4 regions of the Nakamurella sp. genome follow, and region 4 is predicted to be linked to each of the others. Evidence: riboswitches for the same ligand, from Rfam matches in the RefSeq annotation. Region 4 holds a riboswitch; each other region holds the start of a gene.
The links. A riboswitch is a leader RNA that binds a small molecule or an ion and turns the genes downstream of it on or off. The one in region 4 is predicted to bind S-adenosylmethionine.

Region 1 (3,229 bases), on a different contig from region 4:
GCGCGCCGGCCGCACCCGGGTCGGCCCGCCTACTTCTGCCAGGGGGCGATGACGGGCAGTTCGCGGCCGTCGACCGCCGGGACCGGCCGGCCGTCCCGCACCACGTACCGCAGCCGCGGCCCCCGCTCGGCGATGGCCTCGACCGCGTGCACCAGGCGCTGCACGTGCTCGGTGGTGGTGCCCAGGCCGACCGACGCGCGCAGCGCCTGCCCGTTGCTCGAGTCGGCGCAGCCGGCCGCGCCGAGCAGCTTGCGGACCAGCGGGTGGGCGCAGAACGCCCCGTCCCGCACCCCGATGCCGTGCTCGGCCGAGAGCGCCGCCGCCACCACGGCGGCCGGCTGCCCGGCGACGGTGAACGTGGCCACGCCGATGCTGTCGGCCCGCTCGCCGAACAGTGCGTGCACGGTGACGCCCGGAATGGCGGCCAGGCCCCGGCGCAGCGTTTCGGTCAGCGCGGATTCGGCCTGGGCCAGGGACTCCCGGTCGGCCGTGGCCAGGACGTGGCAGGCGGTGGCCAGGGCCACCGCGCCGGGCACGTTCGGCGAGCCGGCCTCGTGCCGGTCCGGCAGCGGCTTGTACTCGGTGCCCTCGGCGGTGACCGATGCGGTGGCCCCGCCGCCGATCAGGTACGGCGGTGCCGCGGCGAGCCAGTCGGCCCGGCCCACGAGCGCGCCGGCGCCGTACGGCGCGTAGAGCTTGTGCCCGGACAGCGCGACGTAGTCGACGCCGAGTTCGGTGATCGAGAACGGCCGGTGCGGGGCGAGCTGGGCGGCGTCCAGGGCCACCCGGGCGCCGCGGGCCCGGGCCACCCGGGCCAGCTCGGCGACCGGCCAGATCTCGCCGGTGACGTTGGACGCGCCGGTGATGACCAGCAGCGCGGGCCCGGGCCGCCGACGGCGCAGCGCGTCGTCGACGAGATCGACGGCGTGCTCGGCCGCCTCGGGCGCCGGCACCCGGACGACCCGGCGCTGCGCCGACTCCGGGGCCCGCTCGGCCGACCAGGGCAGGAGAGCGGCGTGGTGCTCGGTCTCGAAGACGACCACCGTGGTGCGGGGCGGGAGGCAGTGCGCCAGCAGGTTGAACGAGTCGGTGGTGTGCCGGGTGAAGATGACCGCATCTTCCGGGCGGCCGCCCACGAAGGAGCGCACCGGCTCGCGGGAACCCTCGTAGAGGCTGGTGCAGACCTTGGAGTGCCAACCGGCGCCACGGTGCACGCTGGCGTACCGGTCCAGCAGCGCGTCGACGGTGTCCCGGACCGCCCGCAGGGCCGGTGCCGAGGCGCCGTGGTCCAGGTTGGCGTACTCGATCGTCCCGCCGGTGGCCAACGGGACCTGGGCGCCCGCGCCGACGACCTCCAGGCCCGGACCCTGCGGGTGGCTGACCGGTCCGCGCCGCGGCGGGGTGGCCGCGACGGTGCCGGCCACCGGGGGTTCCGGCGCGAAGACGGCGACCAGGTCGGGGCGTTCGAGGGCGAGGGTCACGACGATCCACTCCTGCAGTCCATCGGACCGCCTGGGTGGAGGCCCGCGCTTGCCGGTCGCACCTCGCGAACGGCCAGGTCTTCACCCGGGGCACCCCACCGCGGTAGGAGGGTTGCCGGCCAGCAAGCCGGGGCTATCTGCTGGCACTCATGACCTTCGAGCAGCAGGGTAGCAAATCGCGCCCGCACGGGCCATGACGACGATCACAGGCCACGATCACGGGCCACGACCACGGGCCACGACCGCAGGCGACGACAACGCAGGTCCGGTCGCGACGTGGACCGGTGGCCCGGCCGGCGGTGCGCGAGCGAACCCCGTCGGGTGGCCCGGTCGTCAACCGGGGCAGGCAGGGTTCCGCTCCGGCTGGTCGGTGACCCCGGAAGAGACGAAGACCACAAAACCTGTCACCCGATTGGCGGGCATTGGTGAACGTGGTGTTAGATCTGGCCGGCGGGTGCCACCGGGCCCGTTCATCCGGGAGTGCGGGGGTAGACACAGTGATGCGCAGGATGCTGGCAACGATCGTCACGGCCGCGATCCTCCTCGTCGCCGGCGCGTCCGCCGCCGTGGCCGGCGAGGTCGGGACGTGCTGGGCCGATGGCGGGTCCACCGCAGCCGGATCGGCGAGCGGAGGGACGGGTCTGACCTCGGCCGCCTCGCTGGCCAGCACCGGTTCGAGCATCGACGTGACCACCTGGGCGGCCGTGGGTATCGGCCTCGTGCTGGTGGGCATGATCCTGATGGTCGTGCTGCCGGGCAGCCGCCGGCGCAGCCAGGCGGAGCCGACCACCACCGCGTGATCGACGTCGCGGCGGGCCGCCCATCGACAGGTGGGTGGCGCCGTCCGGCCGGGCGGCGGCGCGGGCCGGACCGTGCGGGAATGATCACTCCCGGGTTGCATCTCGATCCGGGTACCGTTGCGGTCACGCCTGGATAACGTTATCGCCGGGCCGGTCCGTCCGGAGGTGTCCGTGGCCGTCGAGCCCCGACCGAAGCGCCGCCGGCCGTTGTCGTTGCGGGTGTGGCGCAACCCCCTGGCGCGGGGCGTCGATCGGGTCGAGGCCGCCGTTGTCCTGCTGCTGATCGTCCTGGCCGCCGCCGCGGTGCCGGTGGTGGCCGTGGTCGCGTCGGCGAGCTGGTCGGACGCCGCCGCGCAGTCCGCGGCCGAGCGTCGCTCGCTCACCGCGGTGGCGGCGATCGTCGACCGGTCGGCGCAGCTGCCGGTGGGCGTCACCGACGGCGCGCCGGTCTGGATTCCCGCGCCCGTCAGCTGGACCGGATCCGACGGCCGCCGGGTCACCGGGGTCGCAGACGTCCCCGCCGCCGCGGTCGCCGGTGATCCGGTCACCATCTGGCTGGACCCGGCCGGCCGCATCGTCCCGCCGCCGCCCGGTCCGGCCGCCCTGGCCGGGCTCGCCGTCCTGGTCGGCGCCGGGTCCTGGGTCCTCGTCGGCCTGCTGCTGGCCGGTGCCGGCTGGGCGGTCCGCCGCCGGCTGGACCGGCTCCGGCTGCGGGCCTGGGGCCGGGAGTGGGCCGAGGTCGAGCCGGGCCGCCACCCGTTCTGAGCCCGGCGCCACCCGTGGCGAGTCCGCTGCCGGCCACCGGTGGTCATCCGCGACCGCCCCCGAATTGACGGCCGGGCCCGGTCGGGCTACACACACCGGTATGCCGAATGCGGAGTTCCAGGCGGCCGTCGACCGGGTGAACGGGTTGACCAAGGACCCCGGGAACGAGACCAAGTTGCGGAT
Region 2 (3,229 bases), on a different contig from region 4:
CCCGGCAGGGGCTGCTCTACGCCCCCGACCCGGCCAGTCATGAGATCGCCACGGTGGGCGGGACGATCGCGACGAATGCGGGCGGTCTGCGCTGCGTGAAGTACGGCGTCACCCGGGATTCGGTTCTCGGGCTGACCGTCGCCCTGGCCGACGGCTCGATCCTGCGGACCGGACGCCGGACACTCAAGGGCGTCGTCGGCTACGACCTGACCGGGCTGTTCGTCGGGTCCGAAGGAACCCTGGGCGTCGTGGTCGAGGCGACCGTCCGGCTGCTCCCCCGGCCGGCGCGGACCCGGACCGCCATCGCCTTCTTCGACTCGGCATCGGCGGCAGCGGCCGCCGTCACCCCGATCGCCCGGGCCGGGGCCCGGCCCAGCGCGTTGGAGTTGCTCGACCACGGCGCCCTGCGCGCCATTGACGAGGCCCAGGGCACCGACCTGGCCGGCCGCGGCCGCGCGCTCCTGCTGGCACAGACCGACGGGTTCGGCGCCGATACCGAGATCGACGTCGTCGCCGATGCCCTCACGCGGGCCGGGGGCGTCGTCGAGCTGCCGGACGAGGCGGCCGCGCAGCGCTGGTTCTGGCTGCGCCGGCACGGCCGGGGCTTCGGTACCGACCAATGGTTGATCGGCGAGGACGTGGCCGTGCCCCGCTCGGCCGTCCCGGCCGCGATCGAGGCGATCGAGGCGATCGCGCGCCGGCACGGGCTGGACAGCGCCGTGGTCGCACACGTCGGCGATGGCAACCTGCACCCGGTTCTCAGCGCGCCCCGATCACCGGCGGACGAGCGGCCGCCGGCCCGCCTGCTGGACGCCGCCGACGAACTGGTCAGGGCCGCCCTGGCGCTGGGCGGAACCATCAGCGGTGAACACGGTGTCGGCATCACGAAGCGGCCCTGGCTGCGGTCGGAGCTGGACGGGTCCAGTATCGAGCTGCAACGCCGCCTCAAGCAGGTGTTGGACCCGACCGGCATTCTCAACCCGCACACCTGGCTCGGCCCCGCCGACGAAACCGCCTCGTCCGGCACACATCACAGCAGAGCCGTTTGACGCGAACACATTCCGTCCGTAGGCTGCAATGAAGGTCATGAGTTCCAGCATCAAGCCCCGGCTTGCTGGGCGGCAACCCTCCCACCGCGGTGGGGTGCTCCGGGTGACGACACGGCAGCAGACCCATTGTCTGCGGCAAGCGCGGGTTCCCCGAACCCGAGACCACCGGGTGAGGAAGACATGACGGCACGCAGTGCGGATCGACGGGACCTGTCCCGGCGGCGGCACGTCGATCACGGGTGGCTGGCCAGCGGTCTCTGTCGCCGCTGACGCCCAGCCGGGCAGCACTCGACGGTAGCGGCTTCGCCGCGCCGTGGCTCGCGCGACCCTCGACTCGTTTCGACGTCGGGCGTCCCGTGTCCCCCGCCGGATCCACCTTTCCGAGGAACCCCCGTGACGACCCTTCCCGTCCATGCCCGACCGGCCGCCCCCGCGGCGGATCCGGTCGACATCGCCGCCCGGCGCATTGATCCGTCCACGCTGACGGTGGTCCGCGCCCGCCATCCCTGGCGCTGGCTGTCGGCCGCCGCCGCCCTGATCGTGGTCGCGCAGTTCGTCAACGGGCTGGCCACGAACTCCGGGTGGGACTGGGCGACCTTCGCCAAGTACTTCACCGCGCCGGTCGTCCTGCAGGCGATGTGGCTGACCATCCAGCTCACGATCTACGGGACGGTGCTGGGCTTCGCCCTCGGTGTCGCCATCGCCGCCGCCCGGCTGTCGAAGAACCCGGTGCTGCAGACGATCGCCTGGACCTACGTCTGGGCGTTCCGATCGATCCCGCTCATCGTGCAGCTGCTGTTCTGGTTCAACATCGCCTACCTCTACGACACGCTGTCGATCGGCGTGCCGTTCGGCCCCGCCCTGGCCACGTTCGACGTAAACTCCACCATCAGCGGAATGACCGCGGCGGTCATCGGACTGGGCCTGCACCAGGCCGCCTACTCGGCCGAGATCGTCCGGGCGGGAATTCTTTCCGTCGATCACGGCCAGGTGGAGGCAGCCGCCGCCCTCGGTATCCCCCGGCGCCGGCAGTTCTTCCGGATCGTGCTGCCCCAGGCGATGCGCGGCATCCTGCCCAACGCGGCGAACGAGGTCATCAGCCTGTTCAAGGGAACCTCGATCGTCTCGACCATGGCGATCGCCGAGCTCTTCTACCAGGTCCAGGTCATCTACGGCCGCAACGGGCGAGTCGTCCCACTGCTCATGGTGGCCACCGTCTGGTACATCCTGATGACGACGGCCCTGTCGATCGTCCAGTACTACGTCGAACGGCACTACGCCAAGGGCGCCGTCCGGACGATGCCCCTGACGCCCCTGCAGAAGGCCCGCGCCCACCTGGCCGACTGGTCCGCCCGGGCCCGGCGCCAGTCCGCGGAGCACACCCGATGAGCACGAGGTTGATCCAGGCACCGGCCACCGCGGCCGCACCGGCCGTCATCGGCGATCCGGAGTACGCCGTCGAGGTGCTGGGCGTGCACAAGTCGTTCGGGGCGCTCGACGTCCTCAACGGGGTGGACCTGCGGGTGCGTCGGGGTGAGGTCGCGGTCGTCCTCGGCCCCTCCGGGTCGGGCAAGTCGACCCTGATGCGCGCCATCAATCACCTGTAAAAGGTCGACAAGTGTGTTATCCTGGTCGATTCCGAGCCGATAGGGTACCGGCTCAAGGGCGACAAACTGCACGAACTGCCCGAACGCGAGATCCTGCGCCAGCGGGCACGGGTCGGTTTCGTCTTCCAGAGCTTCAACCTGTTCGGGCACCTGACGGTCCTGGACAACGTGGTCGAGGCCCCGCTGGCGGCGCTGCGCATCGGCCGGCGACCCCTGCGCCGCGCGGCGCGGCGCCGGCGGGCGGAGATCACCGCGCGGGCCCGCGACCTGCTGGACGCCGTCGGCGTCGCCGACAAGGCCGGTGCCTACCCGCGACAGCTGTCCGGTGGCCAGCAGCAGCGCGTGGCCATCGCGCGCGCGTTGGCCCTCGATCCGGCCGTGATCCTCTTCGACGAACCGACCTCGGCGCTGGACCCGGAACTGGTCGGCGAGGTGCTGGAGGCGATCCGGACGCTGGCCGGCCAGGGTCGCACGCTGATCATCGTCACGCACGAGATCGGTTTCGCCCGCGAGGTCGCCGACACCGTGATCTTCATGGACGGCGGTGTCGTCATCGAGCAGGGCCCGCCGGAC
Region 3 (3,229 bases), on a different contig from region 4:
CTGGACGGGTCGGTGCGCTACGCGACGATCTCCAGCCGGGACGACACCGTGGTGACGCCGGTGGCCGCGCAGTCGCCGGCCGGTCCGGCGGACCGGGTGACGTCGCTGGTGGTCCAGGACCGGTGCCCGCAGGTGCGGCTCGACCACGTCGCGCTGCCCGGGGACCCGCGGTTGATCGCCTGGGTCGGCGCGGCGCTGGCCGCCGGGGGCCGGCCCGAACCGTCGGCCTTCCCCTGCGCCGGGTAGGCGTATTTGTTCCTCGTTCGGTCCGGCTGGTAACGTGGACGGCCGTGTGTGCCCGACGGCGCCACGAACTCCAACGACGAAACGAAGGCATTCCGGCGTGGCCAACATCAAGTCCCAGATCAAGCGCAACCGCACCAACGAGCTCGCTCGGCAGCGCAACAAGTCGGTGAAGTCCTCGCTCAAGACGAGCGTGCGCAAGGTGCGGACCGCCGCCGAGGCCGGCGACAAGGCCGTGGCCGAGGTCGAGCTGAAGGCCGCGTGCCGCAGCCTGGACAAGGCCGTCTCCAAGGGCGTCATCCACGCCAACCAGGCCGCGAACCGCAAGTCGGCCCTGACCGTGCTGGTCAACAAGATCTGACCGCTCGACCGATCAGCCGGTGACTGCCTTCGGTCACCGGCTGTTTCGTCATTTCCCGCGCCGGGCCCGGACCAGGTCCAACACCGCCTTCTCCAGGGCGTACTCGGCGTCGGCGGCCACCCCCTTCACCGCGGCATTGAGATCGGCCACGATGGCCATGCCGGCCGCCAGCCCGTCCGGGGTCCACCCCCGGGCCATCCCCCGCGCCCGGTCGATCTTCCAGGGCGGCATGCCCAGCTCCGAGGCCATCGCGTAGGAGTTGCCGCCGCGCACCGACGACACCCGGGACACCGTCCGCACCCCGTCGGCCAGCGCGTCGGCGACGAGCACGGGCGCGACCCCGACCCCGAGGGCCCAGCGCAGTGACTCCAGCGCTCCGGGCAGGTCGCCGGACATCGTGGCGTCGGACACGGTGAAGCCGCTGACCTCGGCCCGTCCGGTGTGGTAGCGCCGCACCGCCTTCTCGTCGACCGTGCCGCCGGTATCGGCGACCAACTGATCGGCCGCCGACGCCAGCTCCCGCAGGTCCGACCCGATCGCCTCGACCAGCGCCGTCACCGCCGTCGGGTTGGTGCGACCGCCGGCCCGCCGGATCTCGGCGCGGACGAAGTCGATCCGCTCGTTGAGCTTGGTGATCCGGGAGCAGGTGACCACGTCGGCGCCGGCCTTGGTCAGGGTGTCGGCGATCGCTTTGTTGCGCGCGCCGCCCGGATGGTGCAGCACCAGCCAGACCCCGTCGACCGGATCCTTGACGTACGCGGCCAGCTCGGCGGCCAACTCCTTCGACGCCTCGTGGGCGCCGCGGATCACCACCACCCGCGGCTCGGCGAACAGGCTCGGCGCCACCAGGTCGGAGAACTCCCCGACGGTCAGCCCGGCCCCCGTGCCGTCCCGCCGCTCCACCCCCGGGTCGATCCGGCGGGCGGTCGCCACGGCCCGGGCGATCGCCCGGTCGACCAGCAGTGCCTCGTCGCCCGTCACCAGGGTGAGCGGGGCGAGATCCACCGTGTCGGCCATGCCCGCCATCGTGCCAGCCGGGTGCGACAGTGCCGTCCCCGTGGGTTCCCCAGGCCGGGCCCCGGCGGTCGCCGGACCATCGGACCGCGGGGTGCGATGCGTTACGATGCTCGGACAACCGAATACACCTCATCCAGAGGGGCAGAGGGATACGGCCCGACGAAGCCCCGGCAACCACTGTCGATGATTTCTCTCGTGACCACCCCCGCGTCCGCGCGGCGGCGCGGTTCTCGAGGCCGGTCGACAGCAGGTGCCACTTCCGTCCCGCTCCGGCGGGGAAGATGAGCAGAAAGGCCTCGTCATGACGTCTGTGCTGTCCGCGCCCGCCTCCACCTCCGTGGATCTGGGCCCCGCCGTCGCGCTGTCCTGTCGCGAGTGCGGCAATCGCATCGAGCTCGGCCCCTACTACGCGTGTACCGAGTGCTTCGGTCCGCTCGAGGTCGCCTACGAGTTCACCTCCCGGGGCGAGGATCTCACGCGGCGGATCGAGGCCGGCCCGCAGAACATCTGGCGCTACGCGCCGCTGCTGCCGGTGCCCGGGGACATCGCGGGCACCCCGAACATCAACCCGGGCCAGACCAAGCTGGTCCGCGCCGACAACCTGGCCAAGGAGCTGGGCATGCGGCGGCTCTGGGTCAAGGACGACTCGGGCAACCCGACCCACTCGTTCAAGGACCGGGTCGTCGCGGTGGCGTTGGCCGCCGCCCGCCAGCTCGGCTTCACCGTCCTGGCCTGCCCGAGCACCGGGAACCTGGCCAACGCCGTCGCCGCGGCCGCGGCCCGGGCCGGCATCCGCTCGGTGGTGATGATCCCGTCGAACCTGGAGCAGCAGAAGATCCTGACCACCGCCGCCTCCGGCGGCACCCTGGTCGCCGTCGACGGCACCTACGACGACATCAACCGGCTGGCCGGGGAGATCGCCGCCGAGCAGGAGGATTGGGCGTTCGTCAACGTCAACGTCCGCCCGTACTACGCCGAGGGATCCAAGACGCTGGCGTTCGAGGTCGCCGAGCAGCTCGGCTGGCGGCTGCCGGACCAGGTCGTGGTGCCGATCGCCTCCGGCGCCCAACTGGTCAAGATCGACAAGGGGTTCACCGAGCTGGGCGAGCTGGGGCTGGTCGACGCCACGCCGTACAAGGTGTTCGGCGCGCAGGCGACCGGCTGCTCCCCCGTCGCCGAGGCGTTCAAGAACGGGTGGGACGTGGTCAAGCCGGTGCGGCCGGACACCATCGCCAAGTCGCTGGCCATCGGCAACCCCGCGGACGGGCCGTACGTGCTCGACGTCACGCGGCGCACCGGCGGCGCGGTCGAGGACGTCAGCGACGACGAGGTCATCGAAGGCATCAAGCTGCTGGCCCGGACCGAGGGCATCTTCGGCGAGACCGCCGGGGGCGTCACCATCGCCACCCTGCGCAAGCTGCTGGCCACCGGGCAGCTCGATCCGGACGCCGAGACCGTCGTGTTCAACACCGGCGACGGGCTCAAGACGCTGGACGCGATCGCCGGCGAGGTCGGCCCGACGGCCACCATCAAGCCGACCATGAGCGCGTTCGAGGCGGCCGGGCTGACCCAGCCGCGGTAGGAGGCCGCCGGTCGATCCCGCGCGGC
Region 4 (3,229 bases):
GAGCGGCCCTTGCGTGGCCGTCCGCTGATGGTGGTCAGCGGGATGATCCGGTGGGCGTCGCGCTCGGTCCCGGCCGGCGGCGCCGGCCGCCCCGGGTCCACCGGGGCGGCCGATGCGGTCGATGCGGTCGATACAGCGGGGACCGGGGCCGACAGATCAGCCGTTGACATACTCGCCCTCGATCGCGCTGAGCTCGGGATCGAAGGAGGAGGACCAGAAGTCGCCGATCTGGAAGGTCGTGGTCAGGATCCCGGCCTTGACGAACGTGTCCAGGATGTCCTGCTGCGAGGCGATCGCCGCGTCCGACGTCGGCACGAACTTGCTCGGCCGCTGCGCCTCGCCCTCGGTGAAGGTGGCCCGGGCCTGCTCCACCGGCTGCTTGGTCTGCTCGGCGATCACCGCCGCCCAGGCGTCCGGATTGGCCCGGGCCCAGTTGAAGGCGCGCTGCAGCCGCGAGAAGTAGTCGGCGATGGCGGCGTGCTTGGCCGGGTCCTGCGCCGTCGCCGGCGTGGAGACGTAGACGAAGTTGCCCGACAGGATGTCCCGCGCGTCCACGACGGTGGTCGCGCCCTTGGCGTGGGCCGAGATGATCGCGTTGCCGTACGAGGCCAGCGCGTCGACCTGGCCGGACAGCAGCGCGGCCAGCCCGTCGCTGGTCGACAGCGGAACGGCCTCGATGTCCGACCAGGTCAGTCCGGCCGACTCCAGGGCCTTGAGCAGGAAGTAGTGCGCGGTGGTGTTCTGCACGTAGGCGACCTTCTTGCCCTTGAGGCCGGCCGCGTCCTTGATGTCGCTGCCCTCGGGGGCCACGATCTCCTGGGTCAGGGTGTTCCCCTCCCGAACCGCGATGATCGCCAGGGAGCCGGGCCCGCCGGACTGCGCGGCGAAGATCGGCGGGATCTCGCTCGCGCTGGCCAGGTCGATCGCCCCGGCGCCCAGCGCCTCCAGCTGGAGGTTCCCGCCCTGGAACAGGCTGAAGTCCGTGCCGTAGGGGGTGTCGGCCAGGCCCGCCTTCTCCAGGAGCAGTTGTTGCTGCTTCCAACCGGTTTCGCCGATGCGCAGGGTCACCCCGGACAGGTCGGTGCCGGCTGCGGCCGGCGAGACCGAGCCGCTGGACGCCGATTCCGGGGTCGACGAGCCGGCCGGCGCGCTGCCCGACGAGCTCGAGCAGGCGGCCAGGAGCGTCAGGACGGCGCCGATCGCGGTGGCGGTGGCCGTGACGGTGGCGAGGCGCCGCAACAGCGGGCGTCTGGTCATCGGGTGGTGCCTTTCTGGTGCCCGGGCGGTGCCCGGTCGGGAGGATTGCGCGGCGGCGCGGGTTGGGGGGAGGCCGGCGGCGCCGCCCCGTCGCAGGAACGGGGCGGCCCATCCGGTGGAGTGCAGAACGGGAGCCGGCGATGGCTCCGGCGCTCGACGGCGGACCCGGGCAGGGTCCGGCGCCGTCAGGACGGTCGTTCGCCGACGGTCAGGCGGAACAACAGAGCGCGCTGGACACGCGCTGGAGGTCGACGTGGCGGCGGCGGATCCAGGCCGCGGCCGACTCGGTCGCGACCGGGCGCCGCTCGGCGCGGCTCAGGCGATTCGGCACGTCACGACCCCTCTTCGGTCAGGGGCTCGGTGTCGAGCCCGCGCTTGCGAAACCAACGGTTCCGCCAGGTCCTCATCCGGAGCACCCCACCGCGGTGGGAGGGTTGCTGCCCAGCGAGCCGGAGCTTGTCGCTGGAACTCATGACCTCTCAATCAATGTAGGCGACGTGGTCGATCCCGGTCAATCCGCCTGGGCGGATCGGTCGGGCGTCACACCCGCGGCAGGGGCCGGCCGTGAGCGGTCCGGACGTCCCTCCAGAAGTTCCCGGACCAGCGATGAGACCACGGCTTTCAGGCTGCCGCCGGCGGCCTGGGCCACCTGCAGTTGGCGCTGGTAGCTGGCGCCGTGCTCCACGATCTCCAGCACGTCCATCAACTCGGACGTGCAGCCGAGGTCCGAGGCGATCGGCTCAAGGGCCGGCACCAGGGCCCGAAGGTCGTCGGTGACCAGCTCCTCGTCCCCGGCGGGATTCCGGATGATGATGGCGTCCATCCCGTACCGTGCCGTCCGCCACTTGTTCTCGCGCACGAACCACGGTTGCAGAGCCGGGATGCGCCTCCCCGCATCGAGTTCCCGGGAGAAGTGCTCGACCAGGCACTGGGTGAGGGCGGCGACGGCACCGATCTCGTTCGCCGTCGAGATTCCGTCGAAAGTGCGGACCTCGATGGTGCCCCAACGTGGCGACGGCCTGATGTCCCAGCGCAACTCGCTCAGGACGTCGATCACCCCGGTGCGGGTCAGGTCGTCGACGAGCGCTTGGTACTCCGACCAGTTCGACAGCTGGGGCGGCAGACCGGCCGTCGGCAACTGCTGGAACATCAGGGCCCGGTTCGAGGCGTAACCGGTCGTCTCGCCGGCCCAGAACGGGCTGGAGGCGCTGAGGGCCTGGAAGTGCGGCAGGTAGGTGAGCAGGCCGTCGATGATCGGCAGCACTTTGTCCCGGTCGTCCACCGCGACGTGGACATGCACGCCCCAAATCATCATCTGCCGGCCCCACCAGCGCGTCCTGTCGATCAGCGTGGCGTAGCGGTCGTTGCCCGGGGTGACCTGCTGCTGGAACCACTGGCTGAACGGATGGGTGCCTGACGACATCAACTGCACGCCCATCGGCTCGGCCAGCCGATGGACCCGTTCCACCATCCGGGTCAGGTCCGTCACGGCGTTGGCCGCCTTGTGGTGCGGGGCACTGACGATCTCGACCGTGTTCGTCAGCAACTCGCCGGTGACGTGCGGGAACGCGGTCGGCGGCCCGAGGCGGCCCAGCAGGTCGGGAGCGGCGGGCGACAGTTCCCCGGACCGCCGGTCGACGCACGCGATCTCCCATTCCAAGCCGAGCCGGGAACGCTCGGATCGCGCGAAGTCGATCGTGCTCATCGGGTCATTAAAGCAGCGGGTCGGGTCGGTTCCGGGGGGCGGCGGCACCAACCCGCAACGGTGGGACGGGCCCGGGAATATGCCGTCCTCCGGCGCGGTTGCGGTGGTGCACGCCAGGGGAATCGGGCGCCGCCGGAAGCCGGGGGCGTGGTCCGTTCCCGCCGGGAGAGGAGATCGGACATGTCCGCAGTGGTGTTCCACGAGTTCGGTGGCCCGGAGGTGCTGCGCCTCGAGGAGGTGCCGGAGGTCCACCCCGGCCCCGGGCAG

Region 1: it holds a riboswitch for S-adenosylmethionine, as region 4 does, so the genes downstream of both, ACOJUF_RS07420 (aminotransferase class V-fold PLP-dependent enzyme) here and ACOJUF_RS03245 (putative leader peptide) in region 4, are expected to answer to the same signal.
Region 2: it holds a riboswitch for S-adenosylmethionine, as region 4 does, so the genes downstream of both, ACOJUF_RS24495 (amino acid ABC transporter permease) here and ACOJUF_RS03245 (putative leader peptide) in region 4, are expected to answer to the same signal.
Region 3: it holds a riboswitch for S-adenosylmethionine, as region 4 does, so the genes downstream of both, thrC (threonine synthase) here and ACOJUF_RS03245 (putative leader peptide) in region 4, are expected to answer to the same signal.

What each region holds. Positions count from the first base shown of each region.
Region 1 covers NZ_JBMDXT010000148.1:10,549-13,777, reverse strand. Annotated here, with positions in the region: gene ACOJUF_RS07420 (aminotransferase class V-fold PLP-dependent enzyme) at 30-1,481, opposite strand; SAM riboswitch class IV at 1,522-1,636, opposite strand; gene ACOJUF_RS07415 (hypothetical protein) at 1,991-2,281, shown strand; gene ACOJUF_RS07410 (hypothetical protein) at 2,453-3,046, shown strand; gene ACOJUF_RS07405 (acyl-CoA-binding protein) at 3,147-3,229, shown strand, end outside.
Region 2 covers NZ_JBMDXT010000542.1:23,657-26,885, reverse strand. Annotated here, with positions in the region: gene ACOJUF_RS24500 (FAD-binding oxidoreductase) at 1-1,049, shown strand, start outside; SAM riboswitch class IV at 1,083-1,197, shown strand; gene ACOJUF_RS24495 (amino acid ABC transporter permease) at 1,443-2,438, shown strand; partial or broken gene ACOJUF_RS24490 (amino acid ABC transporter ATP-binding protein) at 2,435-3,229, shown strand, end outside.
Region 3 covers NZ_JBMDXT010000176.1:8,964-12,192, reverse strand. Annotated here, with positions in the region: gene ACOJUF_RS08735 (esterase/lipase family protein) at 1-246, shown strand, start outside; gene rpsT (30S ribosomal protein S20) at 344-604, shown strand; gene holA (DNA polymerase III subunit delta) at 653-1,630, opposite strand; SAM riboswitch class I at 1,748-1,909, shown strand; gene thrC (threonine synthase) at 1,923-3,203, shown strand.
Region 4 covers NZ_JBMDXT010000066.1:1,791-5,019, forward strand. Annotated here, with positions in the region: gene ACOJUF_RS03235 (ABC transporter permease) at 1-101, opposite strand, end outside; gene ACOJUF_RS03240 (ABC transporter substrate-binding protein) at 157-1,257, opposite strand; gene ACOJUF_RS03245 (putative leader peptide) at 1,466-1,588, opposite strand; SAM riboswitch class IV at 1,624-1,734, opposite strand; gene ACOJUF_RS03250 (glutamate--cysteine ligase) at 1,769-2,962, opposite strand; gene ACOJUF_RS03255 (NADP-dependent oxidoreductase) at 3,143-3,229, shown strand, end outside.